Hoeflea sp. 108: one gene and its partners. The protein of the gene in region 2 interacts with the protein of the main gene of each other region in a pairwise test. Links are inferred from orthologs where the notes say so. Each region holds a gene or a part of one and is shown on either strand. Other genes may lie near its edges. The genes, in order: B015_RS0112625, B015_RS0123970 and B015_RS0100270.

Evidence for each region.
Region 1: the proteins of B015_RS0123970 (region 2) and B015_RS0112625 interact in binary tests that used the Escherichia coli proteins (3 or more experiments, as listed by UniProt). The link is inferred for Hoeflea sp. 108 from one-to-one orthologs.
Region 3: the proteins of B015_RS0123970 (region 2) and B015_RS0100270 interact in binary tests that used the Escherichia coli proteins (3 or more experiments, as listed by UniProt). The link is inferred for Hoeflea sp. 108 from one-to-one orthologs.

Annotation. Positions count from the first base shown.
Region 1 is NZ_KB890024.1:2,569,461-2,573,285, forward strand. Bases 222-3,221 are described here. They hold B015_RS0112625 (nitrogen regulation protein NR(II)), read right to left. Parts: upstream 2,295-3,221; coding sequence 1,149-2,294; downstream 222-1,148. Other genes in these bases: ntrC (nitrogen regulation protein NR(I)), read right to left, coding at 222-1,152; dusB (tRNA dihydrouridine synthase DusB), read right to left, coding at 2,291-3,221. In the rest of the region: more of ntrC, read right to left, coding at 1-221; more of dusB, read right to left, coding at 3,222-3,319; B015_RS0112635 (bifunctional 2-C-methyl-D-erythritol 4-phosphate cytidylyltransferase/2-C-methyl-D-erythritol 2,4-cyclodiphosphate synthase), read left to right, coding at 3,475-3,825.
Region 2 is NZ_KB890024.1:4,827,563-4,831,329, forward strand. Bases 826-3,767 are described here. They hold B015_RS0123970 (P-II family nitrogen regulator), read right to left. Parts: upstream 2,495-3,767; coding sequence 2,156-2,494; downstream 826-2,155. Other genes in these bases: B015_RS0123965 (ammonium transporter), read right to left, coding at 826-2,126; B015_RS0123975 (acyl-CoA thioesterase II), read right to left, coding at 2,717-3,589; B015_RS0123980 (ubiquinone biosynthesis hydroxylase), read left to right, coding at 3,679-3,767. In the rest of the region: B015_RS0123960 (hypothetical protein), read left to right, coding at 200-619; more of B015_RS0123965, read right to left, coding at 744-825. UniProt on the Escherichia coli protein: Involved in the regulation of nitrogen metabolism. Regulates the activity of its targets by protein-protein interaction in response to the nitrogen status of the cell.
Region 3 is NZ_KB890024.1:60,364-64,555, reverse strand. The notes cover bases 497-3,863. They hold B015_RS0100270 ([protein-PII] uridylyltransferase), read left to right. Parts: upstream 497-867; coding sequence 868-3,663; downstream 3,664-3,863. Other genes in these bases: murJ (murein biosynthesis integral membrane protein MurJ), read left to right, coding at 3,710-3,863; B015_RS0100275 (heavy metal translocating P-type ATPase), read right to left, coding at 497-674. In the rest of the region: more of B015_RS0100275, read right to left, coding at 1-496; more of murJ, read left to right, coding at 3,864-4,192.

The DNA of each region.
Region 1 (3,825 bases), 2.3 Mb from region 2 along the record:
TTCCTGCTCGATGATTTCGGCCGAAATCTCATCCTGCGGGTAGAGCGCCGCAAGCCGCCGCACCAGGTTTTCGAGTTCACGCACATTGCCCGGCCAGGGATAGCGCTTCATCAGCTCGACACCGCCCGACGAGATGCGCTTGGCCTGCAAGCCTTCGCTCACGCCCTGCTTGAAGAAATGCCGGACAAGATCGGGAATATCCTCGGATCGTTCGCGCAACGCCGGCAGGCGCAGCGGCACGACGTTGAGGCGGTAGAACAGGTCTTCGCGGAACAGGCCCTGGTTGATCAGCGCCCTGAGATCCTTGTTGGTGGCGGCGACTATGCGCACATCGGTCTTGATCGGGGTGCGACCGCCGACCGTGGTGTATTCGCCCTGTTGGAGAACGCGCAGCAACCGGGTCTGCGCTTCCATCGGCATGTCGCCGATCTCGTCGAGGAACAGCGTACCGCCCTCGGCCTGCTCGAAGCGGCCGGTTGAACGGTTCTGCGCCCCGGTGAAGGCGCCCTTTTCGTGGCCGAAGAGTTCGGATTCGATCAGGTCACGCGGGATGGCGGCCATGTTGATCGCCACGAACGGCCCGTTGCGGCGGCGACCATATTCGTGGAGCGCGCGCGCCACCAGTTCCTTGCCGGTGCCCGATTCGCCCGAGATCATGACCGTAAGGTCGGTCTGCATCATGCGCGCCAGCATGCGGTAGATGTCCTGCATCGCCGCAGAACGGCCGACCAGCGGCATGGCGTCGGGCTGCTCCTCATGGCGCGCGTCGATCTTGGGCCGGCGCGGCTCGGCCAGGGCCCGGTTGACGATCGAGAGCAATTCGGTGAGATCAAACGGCTTGGGCAGGTATTCGTAGGCGCCGGTCTCGGACGCCCGGATCGCCGTCATGAAGGTGTTCTGGGCGCTCATGACGATGACCGGCAGTTCCGGCCGGGCCTTCTTGATGCGCGGCAGCATATCGAAGGCGTTCTCGTCGGGCATGACCACGTCGGTGATGACGAGATCGCCCTCGCCGGCCGCCACCCAGCGCCACAGGGTCGCCGCGTTGGAGGTGACGCGGACATCGTGCCCCATGCGCGACAATGCCTGGTTGAGCACCGTGCGGATGGCGGCGTCGTCGTCGGCGACGAGGATATGTCCGCGCACGCTCATCGGTGGTCTCCTTCGCGTTCGCCCTGCTGGTGCACGGGCAGTTCCTTCCAGGCAGGCATCAGCACGCGAAAGGTGGTGCCGCGCGGAGACGAGTCGCATTCGATCATCCCGCCATGGTCTCCGACGATCTTGGCGACGAGCGCCAGGCCCAGGCCCGAGCCGTTCGGCTTGGTGGTGATGAACGGGTCGAACAGGATCGGCAGGATGTCTTCGGACACGCCGGGGCCGTTGTCGTGAACACAGAATTCGAGTGGCAGCGATACGCGGTCCTGCGTGCCGGGAATCGACATGCGGATGCCCGGGCGGAAAGCTGTCGACAGCGTGATCTCGCCGCCGGGAACGTGGCCGATCGCCTCGGCTGCGTTCTTGACCAGGTTGAGGAACACCTGGATCAGCTGGTCGCGATTGGCGTACACTGGAGGCAATGAAGGATCATAGTCCTCCAAAATCTTGATTCCGTTTGCAAAGCCATTTCTGGCGATCGCCTTCACATGGTCGAGGACGACATGGATATTGACCGGATAGCGGTCGATCGGCCGCTCGTCGGAGAACACCTCCATGCGGTCGACAAGCGAGACGATACGGTCGGTTTCGTCGGTGATCAGCCGCGTCAGCGCGCGGTCTTCGTCGGATGCCGAGAGTTCGAGCAGCTGTGCGGCGCCACGAATGCCTGAGAGTGGGTTCTTGATTTCGTGGGCGAGCATGGCGGCAAGGCCGGTGACGGAGCGCGCAGCCCCCCTGTGGGTCATCTGGCGGTCGATCTTGTCGGCCACCGAGCGCTCCTGGAACATCAGCACGACAGAACCGGGCAACTCCGGCACCGGCGAGACATAGATGTCGACCATCTTCTCGATGCCGAGCCGCGGCGACGAGACGTCGACGCGGTATTCGTTGACCTGCGTGTCGCGCTCGCGCACCTGCTCGACCAGGGTCAGGATCGGGCTGCCGAACGGCAACAGCTTGGACAGCTCGCTGCGTGCAAGCACCGTGGCGCTTGAGCGGAAGAAGTCCTCGGCCTCGGCATTGGCGAAGGTGATGAAGTTGCCGGGTCCGATCATGATGACCGGGCGGCGGATCGTGTTGAGTACGATCTGGGCGGCATCGTCGCCCTTCACGGAAGCCGGCACAAAGCTGGAGCTCATGCCGCATTCCTTTCGCGGAGACTTTCGCCAAATGATGTAAGTGCCTTACGCAGCGACGAAATCACTTGCGCGGGCTCGAAGGAGGTGAGCACGCCGCGGCGCAGGTCATCGGAGACACCGCTGGTGTGGCGGTCGAGATACCAGCCGAGATGCTTGCGTGCCTGGCGCAGGCCGCTTTCGGTGCCATAGAGCGCCAGCATGTCTTCATAGTGGGCCACGGCATAGTCGGCCATATCTGCAACAGATGTTGGCACGCCGGCAGCCTCGGCCCCTTGAGCGGCAGCGGCGATTGCGCCGGCGGTCCACGGAGCGCCGTAATGCGAGCGGCCGGCCATGACGGCATCGGCACCCGATTGTGCAAGAATTTCGGCGGCATCTTCGGGCGTCGCCACGTCGCCATTGGCAACCACGGGGATGCCAACCGCCTGCTTGACACGGGCGATCGCCCGCCAGTCGGCCTTGCCCTGGTAGAATTGGCAGCGGGTGCGACCATGGACAGTGACCATGCGCACGCCGGCCTGCTCTGCGCGGCGGGCCAATTCGGGCGCGTTGAGCACGTCGTCGTCCCAACCGAGCCGCATCTTGACCGTTACCGGCACCTCGACAGCCTCGACCACCGCGTCGATCAACGTCAGTGCAAAGTCGAGATCGCGCATCAGAGCCGAGCCGGCATAACCGCCGGTGACCTTCTTGGCCGGGCAACCCATGTTGATATCGATTACATCGGCACCTTCGCCGACGGCGATGCGGGCGGCTTCGGCCATGTGGGCAGCCTCGCGACCGGCAAGCTGGACCATATGAACAGGCAGGCCGGAATGGCGGATGCGGAAGCCGCTCGAGCCCCGGCCCTTGGCGAGTTCGCCGCTGGCGACCATCTCCGACACGACCAGGCCTGCACCATGCGCATAGGCGCGCGTGCGGAACGCCTCGTCGGTCACCCCCGACATCGGCGCGAGGAAGACACGATTGCGGATCGTCACGCCGCCGATTGCCAGCGGTTCCCCGAGTTTCGCAAGATCATTCATGCACAAAAACAAAGCACCATCCGTCTCTGCACAATGAGTAGACAGGTTCAGGCCATTGTGCAACTGCGAAATGACAGGCGAATGAGGCCCTTTCGGGATTTCTCTGGCCTTCTCCGATGCGCGCGACTAAGCCTCTCCGGATGAATTCGAAGCCTTTGCCGACCCGTATTGATTCAACCGTCGCCGCCGTGATCGTCGCGGCAGGACGGGGCGAACGTGCTGGTCAGGCGGACGGGCCAAAGCAATATCGCAAGATCGGCGGCAAGGCCGTGATCTGGCACACGCTGAAGGCGTTCCTCGAACATCCCCGCGTTGGCCCGGTGGCGGTCGCCATCCATGCCGATGATGGCGATCTGTTCACGGCCGCGGCCGGCGAATTCGCCTCGCGCGTCACCACTGTCGTCGGCGGCGCGACACGGCAGGACTCGACGCGTTTTGCGCTGCTTGCCTTGCAGGAGGCCAAGCCGGCGGCCGTGCTCATCCATGACGGCGTGCGGCCATTCATT
Region 2 (3,767 bases):
GAAGGTTAAGGCCGCATTAAGGTTAAGCCATCGTTCATGACGATGCGCATCACGGCCCGCTGAAATGGGCCGAGCCGACCGGCCTTTGGCTGCGAGGTCTCTCCGGGTTTTTGCATGGGCCGCCAATGTCAAGCCTTGCCGCCGCCGGGGTGCGCCATATCTCCCAGAGATCAGCAACAATCCGTGCCAGGAGGCGACGATGAAGCATCAAAGCATCGAGCAACTGCAGGCCTTAGCTGAAATCCAAACTGCCACTCCCTACCTGCCGATGACGCGCAAGGAGCGCCTCGAGCGCTGGGCGGACCTTCTGGAGAGGCAGCCGGAACGCCGTCTGGGCACGCTTTCCGGCACCGAATACGCCCCGCCCGAGGCGCGGCTGACCATGCGCGCCCAGGGGTCGCCCATAACAGTGGCGTTCGAGGATCCTGCCTTCCGTGCCGCCGGACTCACCGACGACAGCTATGGCGAAGCCAGGCGGTTCTTCGACCTGTCCGACCGGCAGCTGCACAATATCGTCTGCTACTGCCATTTCGGCGATGCCGTCAGGGGTGGCAGTGCCGCCCGGCAGGTGCGCGCCGCCATCGGCTGGTGGCCTCGCGTGAAGGCGCTGTTCAGCTGAGCGCCTGATATCCCTGGACAAAAAAGGAGGCCCGGATCGTTCCGGGCCCCAAAAGGCGTGACCGCTTGTGGCGGGCACGACGGGATAGGGAGGATGCGGCGGTTCGTTCAAACCGCCGGAGCCGTTACGAATGGTAGGCCACTTCGCCGTGCGAGGTGAGGTCGAGGCCCTGACGTTCGGCTTCGACAGTCGGACGCAGGCCGACGAGAAGGTCGACCAGCTTGTAGAGCACCAGCGAACCGATGCCGCACCAGATGACGGTCACACAGACGGCGAGGAACTGCGTCCACACCTGTTCGCCCATCGACAGCGTGCCGTAGCCGACGCCTCCCAGCGCCTTGGCGTTGAAGACGCCGGTGCCGATGGCGCCGACGATGCCGCCAACGCCGTGGATGCCGAACACGTCGAGCGAGTCGTCATAGCCAAGCTTGATCTTCACCACGGCGACGAAGAAGTAGCAGATGGCCGAAGCGATAGCGCCGAGCACGATGGCGCCGACCGGGCCGACGAAGCCGGCGGCCGGGGTGACGGCAACAAGGCCGGCGACCATGCCCGAGGCCGCACCCAACATCGAGGCCTTGCCGCGGGCGAAGGTTTCGATCAGCACCCAGGCGATGATGGCACCGGCGGTCGCGGTGAAGGTGTTGATCATGGCAAGTGCTGCGCCGCCATTGGCCTCGAGGTTGGAGCCGGCGTTGAAGCCGAACCAGCCGACCCACAGGATCGAGGCGCCGACCATGGTCAGCGTCATCGAGTGTGGGGCCATGTTGTCCTTGCCATAGCCGGTGCGCTTGCCGACCAGAAGGGCGCCGACAAGAGCGGCGATGCCTGCATTGATGTGAACGACGGTGCCGCCAGCGAAATCAAGCGCGCCCCAGCCATAGATCAGGCCGTCCGAATCCCAGACCATGTGGGCGATCGGGAAGTAGACGAAGGTCACCCAAAGCGCCACGAACAGCAGCACGGCCGAGAACTTGATGCGTTCGGCGAAAGCGCCGACGATCAGCGCCGGCGTGATGCAGGCGAACGTCATCTGGAAGCAGATGAAGACGAATTCGGGAATGACGATGCCTTTGGTGAAGGTCGCCGCCATGCTTTCAGGCGTCACGCCGGCCAGGAACGCCTTGCCGAAACCGCCCCAGTAAGGGCTGGGCGCGTCGCCGAACGCCATCGAGTAGCCGTAGAGCGTCCAGATCACGATCACCAGCGCCACGATCATCGTGCACTGCATCAGGACCGACAGCATGTTCTTGGCGCGCACCAGACCGCCATAGAACAAAGCCAGGCCCGGCAGCGCCATGAACAACACCAGAAGCGAAGACGTCATCATCCAGGCGACGTCGCCCTTCTCCATCACGTCGGCCGCTGCCGGCGCGGCGGCAGCGGCATCGGCGGCCGCGGGTGCGGCTTCCTGGGCGAAGGCAACGACCGTTCCCAGGGCGGTCAGGGCGAGCGTGCCGACAAGGGCCGCCCGCGCCGCCGTCTTCAATGAGGTTGGAATTTGCATTGAGGTCTCCATGAGAATTGGTTGGCCGCTCACAGCGCGTCGGTGTCGGTTTCGCCGGTGCGGATGCGCACGGCCTGGTCGATGCCGAAGACGAAGATCTTGCCGTCGCCGATCTGGCCGGTCTTGGCGGCGGCGGTGATCGCCTCGACGGCCTTTTCGACGAGGTCGGTCGAAACGGCGACTTCGATCTTGATCTTGGGAAGGAAGCTCACGGCATATTCGGCACCGCGATAGATCTCGGTATGCCCCTTCTGGCGCCCGTAGCCTTTGACTTCGGTGACCGTCAGGCCCTGGATGCCGACATTGGTGAGCGCTTCACGCACCTCGTCGAGCTTGAACGGCTTGATGATAGCCATCACGATTTTCATCAGGTTTCACCCCTTGCTGGTGCGGGTCCCCCGCGATTGCAGACGTCGCCGACGGACCCGAAAGCCACCGGTGAGTGCAAAAGGTGATTCAAGCTCCGTGCCAGTTTGGGCCGACACTGGCTAACTATATGTATTTAAAGAGGAATAAAGCGAAGGCGCGCGCAGGTCTTCGCACGTGCAGCAATTCACCTGCTCATAGAATGAGCAAAAAGACTAAAATGCCTATTTTGCAGGCTTTGTGCGCAGGCGGATCAGACCTTCCTGCGCCACCGAAGCGATCAGTGTGCCGTCCTGGGCGTAGAGCGCGCCACGGGTGAAGCCACGGGCGCCCGACGTCGACGGACTGTCCTGGGTGTAGAGCAGCCAGCCATCGAGGGAATGCTCGCGATGGAACCACATGGCGTGATCGAGGCTGGCGGCCTGGATGTCGGGATCGAAGATGCCGCGGCCATGCGCGAAGGTCGCGGTGTCGAGCAGCGTCATGTCGGAAAGATAGGCAAGCACGGCCGCGCGCGTCGGCCGGTCGTTCGGCACCGGCCCGGTCAGCCGGATCCACACCTTCTGTAGCGGCGGCAGCTTGTCGCGGCTCGAATAGTGCTCGGCATAAACAGGGCGCAGCTCCAGCGGCCGCTCCTTGGCCCAGAACATGCGGATCATGTCGGGCACGTGAGGCGCTTCCTCGAGCAGCTCGCGCTGCGACTTCAGCGTCTCGGGTGCCGGCACATCGAGTGGCATCGGCATCTGGTATTCGAGGCCGGGTTCGTCGAGCTGGAACGAGGCTTCGAGCGAGAAGATCGCCTTGCCGTGCTGGATCGCAACGACCCGGCGGGTGGTGAAGCTCGAGCCGTCGCGGATGCGATCGACCTCGTAGACGATCGGCACGTTGATGTCGCCCGGACGCATGAAATAGCCGTGCAGCGAGTGCACATGCCGGTCTTCCTCGACGGTACGCTGGGCCGCCACCAGCGACTGGGCGATGGTCTGGCCGCCAAAGACGCGCTGCCATGCAACCTTCGGGCTGCGACCACGATACAGGTTGTGTTCCAGCTGCTCGAGATTGAGAATGCTGAGAAGCTCTTGTATGGCGGCAGGCATGTTTTCCCCTTTCGGGTCGGAAGACGTTCGGTTTCCAGCAGGAAGCCCCCGCCGAGTCAAGGCGGCAGCCGGATAAGAGGAGAGCGGCCATGGCCACGGACCAGAGCAAACCGACGCAACTCGACGTTTTGGTTGCCGGTGCCGGCTATGTCGGGCTGGCCACTGCCGTGTCGATGAA
Region 3 (4,192 bases), 4.8 Mb from region 2 along the record:
AGCACCACGGGCGTTGCCAGCGCGAGCTCAAGCCAGGAAGCCAGCGGCTCGCCGATCCAGTCGCGCACCGGCAGGCCGACCATCGGGCCCATGGCGATGATGAGCAGCGGAATGGACAGCACCGCGCTGACCAGGAAGCGGCGGGTGAAGTCGACCAATTCAGGGTTGGGGCCGTCATCAGTGCCGGGCATCATCGGTTCGAGCGCCATGCCGCATTTCGGGCAGGAGCCGGGCTTGTCCCTGATGATTTCGGGATGCATCGGGCAGGTGTATTGCGTGCCCTTGGGCGCAGGCGCTGCGGCCGGCTTGCCGGAGAGATACTTGGCCGGTTCGGCGGTGAACTTGCCTTCGCAGGTTGACGAGCAGAAATAGTAGCCCGCACCTTCATGCTTGAGGAAATGCCTGGCCGTGTCGCGGGCGACATCCATGCCGCAGACCGGATCCTTGGCGCTCACATACGTGTCCGGTGCCGCCTGGAACTTGTCACGGCACGAGGCGCTGCAAAAATGATAGCGATGGCCGCCATGTTCGAGCGACGGCTTGCCGGCCACCGGATCGACGGTCATGCCGCAGACGGGGTCGCGCAGCACGGCTTCGTCGCCGGTCGGAGCCTTGGCCGCGTGATGACCGTGGCCGTGGTGACTATGATCGTGGTGGTCGTGCTTGTCGTTCATGTCTGGGATTCCGCATTCCTCGTCATGCGAATCTAGAGGTTCCAGTACGTGGAAGGTCAACACCCTGCCCCGCGGCAAGGTTGTGTGGGAGAGCCGCCCTGGCGCAGCTAAACCGGCAACGTCAGCCGGCCATACCCATGGCGGAAAAATCGCGCTATAGACGCGGCCTCAAGGGCAAGGCCAGCCGAGGCACATGACGAACATCCCGCTCAACCTGGAGCTTCTGATCGACGCGGACGGCTTGCGCCGCGACCTGAGCGCGCTGACCGGCGAGGACGGCAACGGCGCCGATCCTGGGATCAGGGCAACGGCGCTGGCGATGTTCAAAGAACGCATCGCCGTCGGCAAGAAGATCGCCGAGAACATGCTGATGGAGGACGAAGGCGGCACCGCCTGCGCCATCCGCATCTCGCACCTGATGGACGAGGTCATCCGCGTCCTCTACGACTTCGCCGTCACCCACGTCTACCGCGCCAAGAACCCGTCGCAGGCCGAGCGCATGGCGGTGGTTGCCGTCGGCGGCTACGGCCGCGGCACGCTGGCGCCGGGCTCGGACATCGACCTGTTGTTCCTGCTGCCCTACAAGCAGACGCCGTGGGGCGAGCAGATCGTCGAATACATGCTCTACATGCTGTGGGACATGGGACTGAAGGTCGGCCACGCCACCCGCAACATCGACGAGTGCATCAGGCTGTCGCGCAGCGACATCACCATCCGCACAGCGATCCTCGAGGCGCGCTTCGTCTGGGGCGAGGAAAAGCTCTGCAACGAGCTGATCGAGCGCTTCGACAGGGAGCTGGTGAAGGATACCGGGCCCGAATATGTGCAGGCCAAACTTGCCGAGCGCGACGCCCGTCACGCCAAGGCGGGCGAAAGCCGCTATCTGGTCGAGCCCAACATCAAGGACGGCAAGGGCGGGTTGCGCGACCTGCACACGCTGTTCTGGATCGCCAAATATTACTACCGGGTGCGCACCGGCGCCGAGCTGATCGACAAGGGCGTGTTCACCCGGGGCGAATACGGCCAGTTCGTCGAGGCAGAGGACTTCTTGTGGGCGGTGCGCTGCCACATGCATTTCCTGACCGGCAAGCCGGAAGAGCGGCTGCATTTCGACATCCAGCGCGAGATCGCCCAGCGGCTGGGATACACCACCCAGCCAGGGCTTTCGGCGGTCGAGCGCTTCATGAAGGACTACTTCCTGGTGGCCAAGGAAGTGGGTGACCTGACTCGCATCTTCTGTGCTGCGCTCGAAGAAGAGCAGGCCAAGGACGCGCCGGGCTTCCACGGACTGCTGCAGGGCTTTTCCAGGCGGAAGCGCAAGCTTGCCGGCACCAGCGACTTCATCATCGACAACCAGCGCATCAACGTCGCCGACGACAAGGTGTTCGAGCGCGACCCGGTCAACATGCTGCGCTTCTTCTGGTTCGCCGACCGGCACGGGCTGGAACTGCACCCCAACGCGCTGAAGCTGCTCACCCGCTCGCTCGGGCTGGTGGACAAGGGCCTGCGCCGCAACGCGGAGGCCAACCGCTATTTCCTCGACATCCTGACATCGGACCGCAACCCCGAGCTCAACATGCGCCGCATGAACGAGGCCGGGCTGCTCGGACGGCTGATCCCCGACTTCGGCAAGATCGTCGCGATGATGCAGTTCTCGATGTACCACCACTACACTGTCGACGAGCATTTGCTGCGCTGCATCGGCGTGCTGTCCGAGATCGAACATGGCGACGGCGAGAAGATCCATCCGCTCAGCCATTCGCTGATCGGCAGCCTGAAGAAGCAGCGCGAAGTGCTCTATGTCGCGGTGCTGCTGCACGACATCGCCAAGGGCCGGCCGGAAGACCACTCGGAAGCCGGCGCCAAGATCGCCCGCCGCATCTGTCCGCATATGGGGCTGTCGCCTGCCGACACCGAGACGGTGGCCTGGCTGGTGGAGAACCACCTGGTCATGTCGATGACGGCGCAGACGCGCGATCTCAACGATCGCAAGACCATCGACGACTTCGCTGATGTGGTGCAGTCGGTGGAGCGGCTGAAGCTGCTCTTGATCCTGACGGTGTGCGACATCAGGGGCGTCGGTCCCGGCGTGTGGAACGGCTGGAAGGGCCAGCTGCTGCGCACGCTCTATTACGAGACCGAACTTCTGCTCACCGGCGGCTTCTCCGAGGTGTCCCGGGCCGAGCGCACGGCGGCAGCACGCGAGACGCTGGCCGCGGCACTCGAGGCCTGGCCGGAACGGGCGCGCAAGAAATACGTCAAGCTGCACTACGACAACTATTTGCTGACCGTCGACCTCGAGGACCAGAAGCGGCACGCCGAATTCATCCGCGCCACCGACGAAGCCGGCAAGCATCTGTCGACCATGGTCAGGACGCGCGAATTCGAGGCGGTGACCGAGATCACCGTGCTGGCGCAGGACCATCCGCGCTTGCTTTCGGTTATCGCAGGCGCCTGTGCGGCCGCCGGCGGCAACATCGTCGACGCGCAGATCTTCACCACTTCGGACGGGCGGGCGCTGGACATCATCCTGATCTCACGCGAATTCGACCGCGATGAGGACGAGCGCCGCCGGGCCGAACGCGTCGGCGGGCTGATCGAGGACGTGCTGTCGGGCAAAAGCTGGCTACCGGAGATGATCGCCAAGCGAGCCAAGCCCAAGCGCGGCCAGAAGACCTTCCGCATCCAGCCGCGCGCCGAGATCCGCAACACGCTGTCGAACCGCTTCTCCGTGGTCGAGGTGGAAGGGCTGGACCGCCCGGGCCTGCTGTCGGAGATCACGGGCGCGCTGTCTGACCTGTCGCTCGACATCGCCTCGGCCCACATCACCACTTTCGGCGAGAAGGTCATCGACACCTTCTACGTAACCGACCTGACCGGCCAGAAGCTCGACAACCCGACGCGGCTCGACAGCATCCGCGCCCGGCTGATCACGACGCTGGACGGCCCCGCAGCCGAACGCGGCAAGGCGAAGGCCGCAGCAGAGTGAACCGGACCATCATCTCGTCGCAATCGCCGAGGCATTGTCGCCCCCCATGTCATTGATCAAGAAATTCGCGACGGTCGCCTCGGGCACGCTGATGAGCCGGCTGCTGGGCTTTGCCCGCGAGATGCTGATGGCTGCAGCACTCGGCACCGGACCGGTGGCCGACGCCTTCTACGCCGCCTTCCAGTTTCCCAACACCTTCCGCCGGTTGTTTGCCGAGGGCGCGTTCAACGCAGCCTTCGTGCCGCTGTTTGCCAAGGAGATCGAGGCCACCGGCGTCGACGGCGCCAAGCGCTTCTCGGAAGAAGTGTTCGGCGTGCTGTTTTCGGTGCTTCTGGTGCTGACCATCGCCATGGAACTGGCGATGCCGCTGATCGTGCGCTTCATCGTGGCGCCCGGCTTTGCCGCCGATCCCGACAAATACGATCTGACGGTGGCGCTCGCCACCATCATGTTCCCCTACCTCATCTGCATGTCACTGGGTGCGATGATGGCCGGCATGCTGAACTCGCTGCGCCGTTACTTCGCCGCC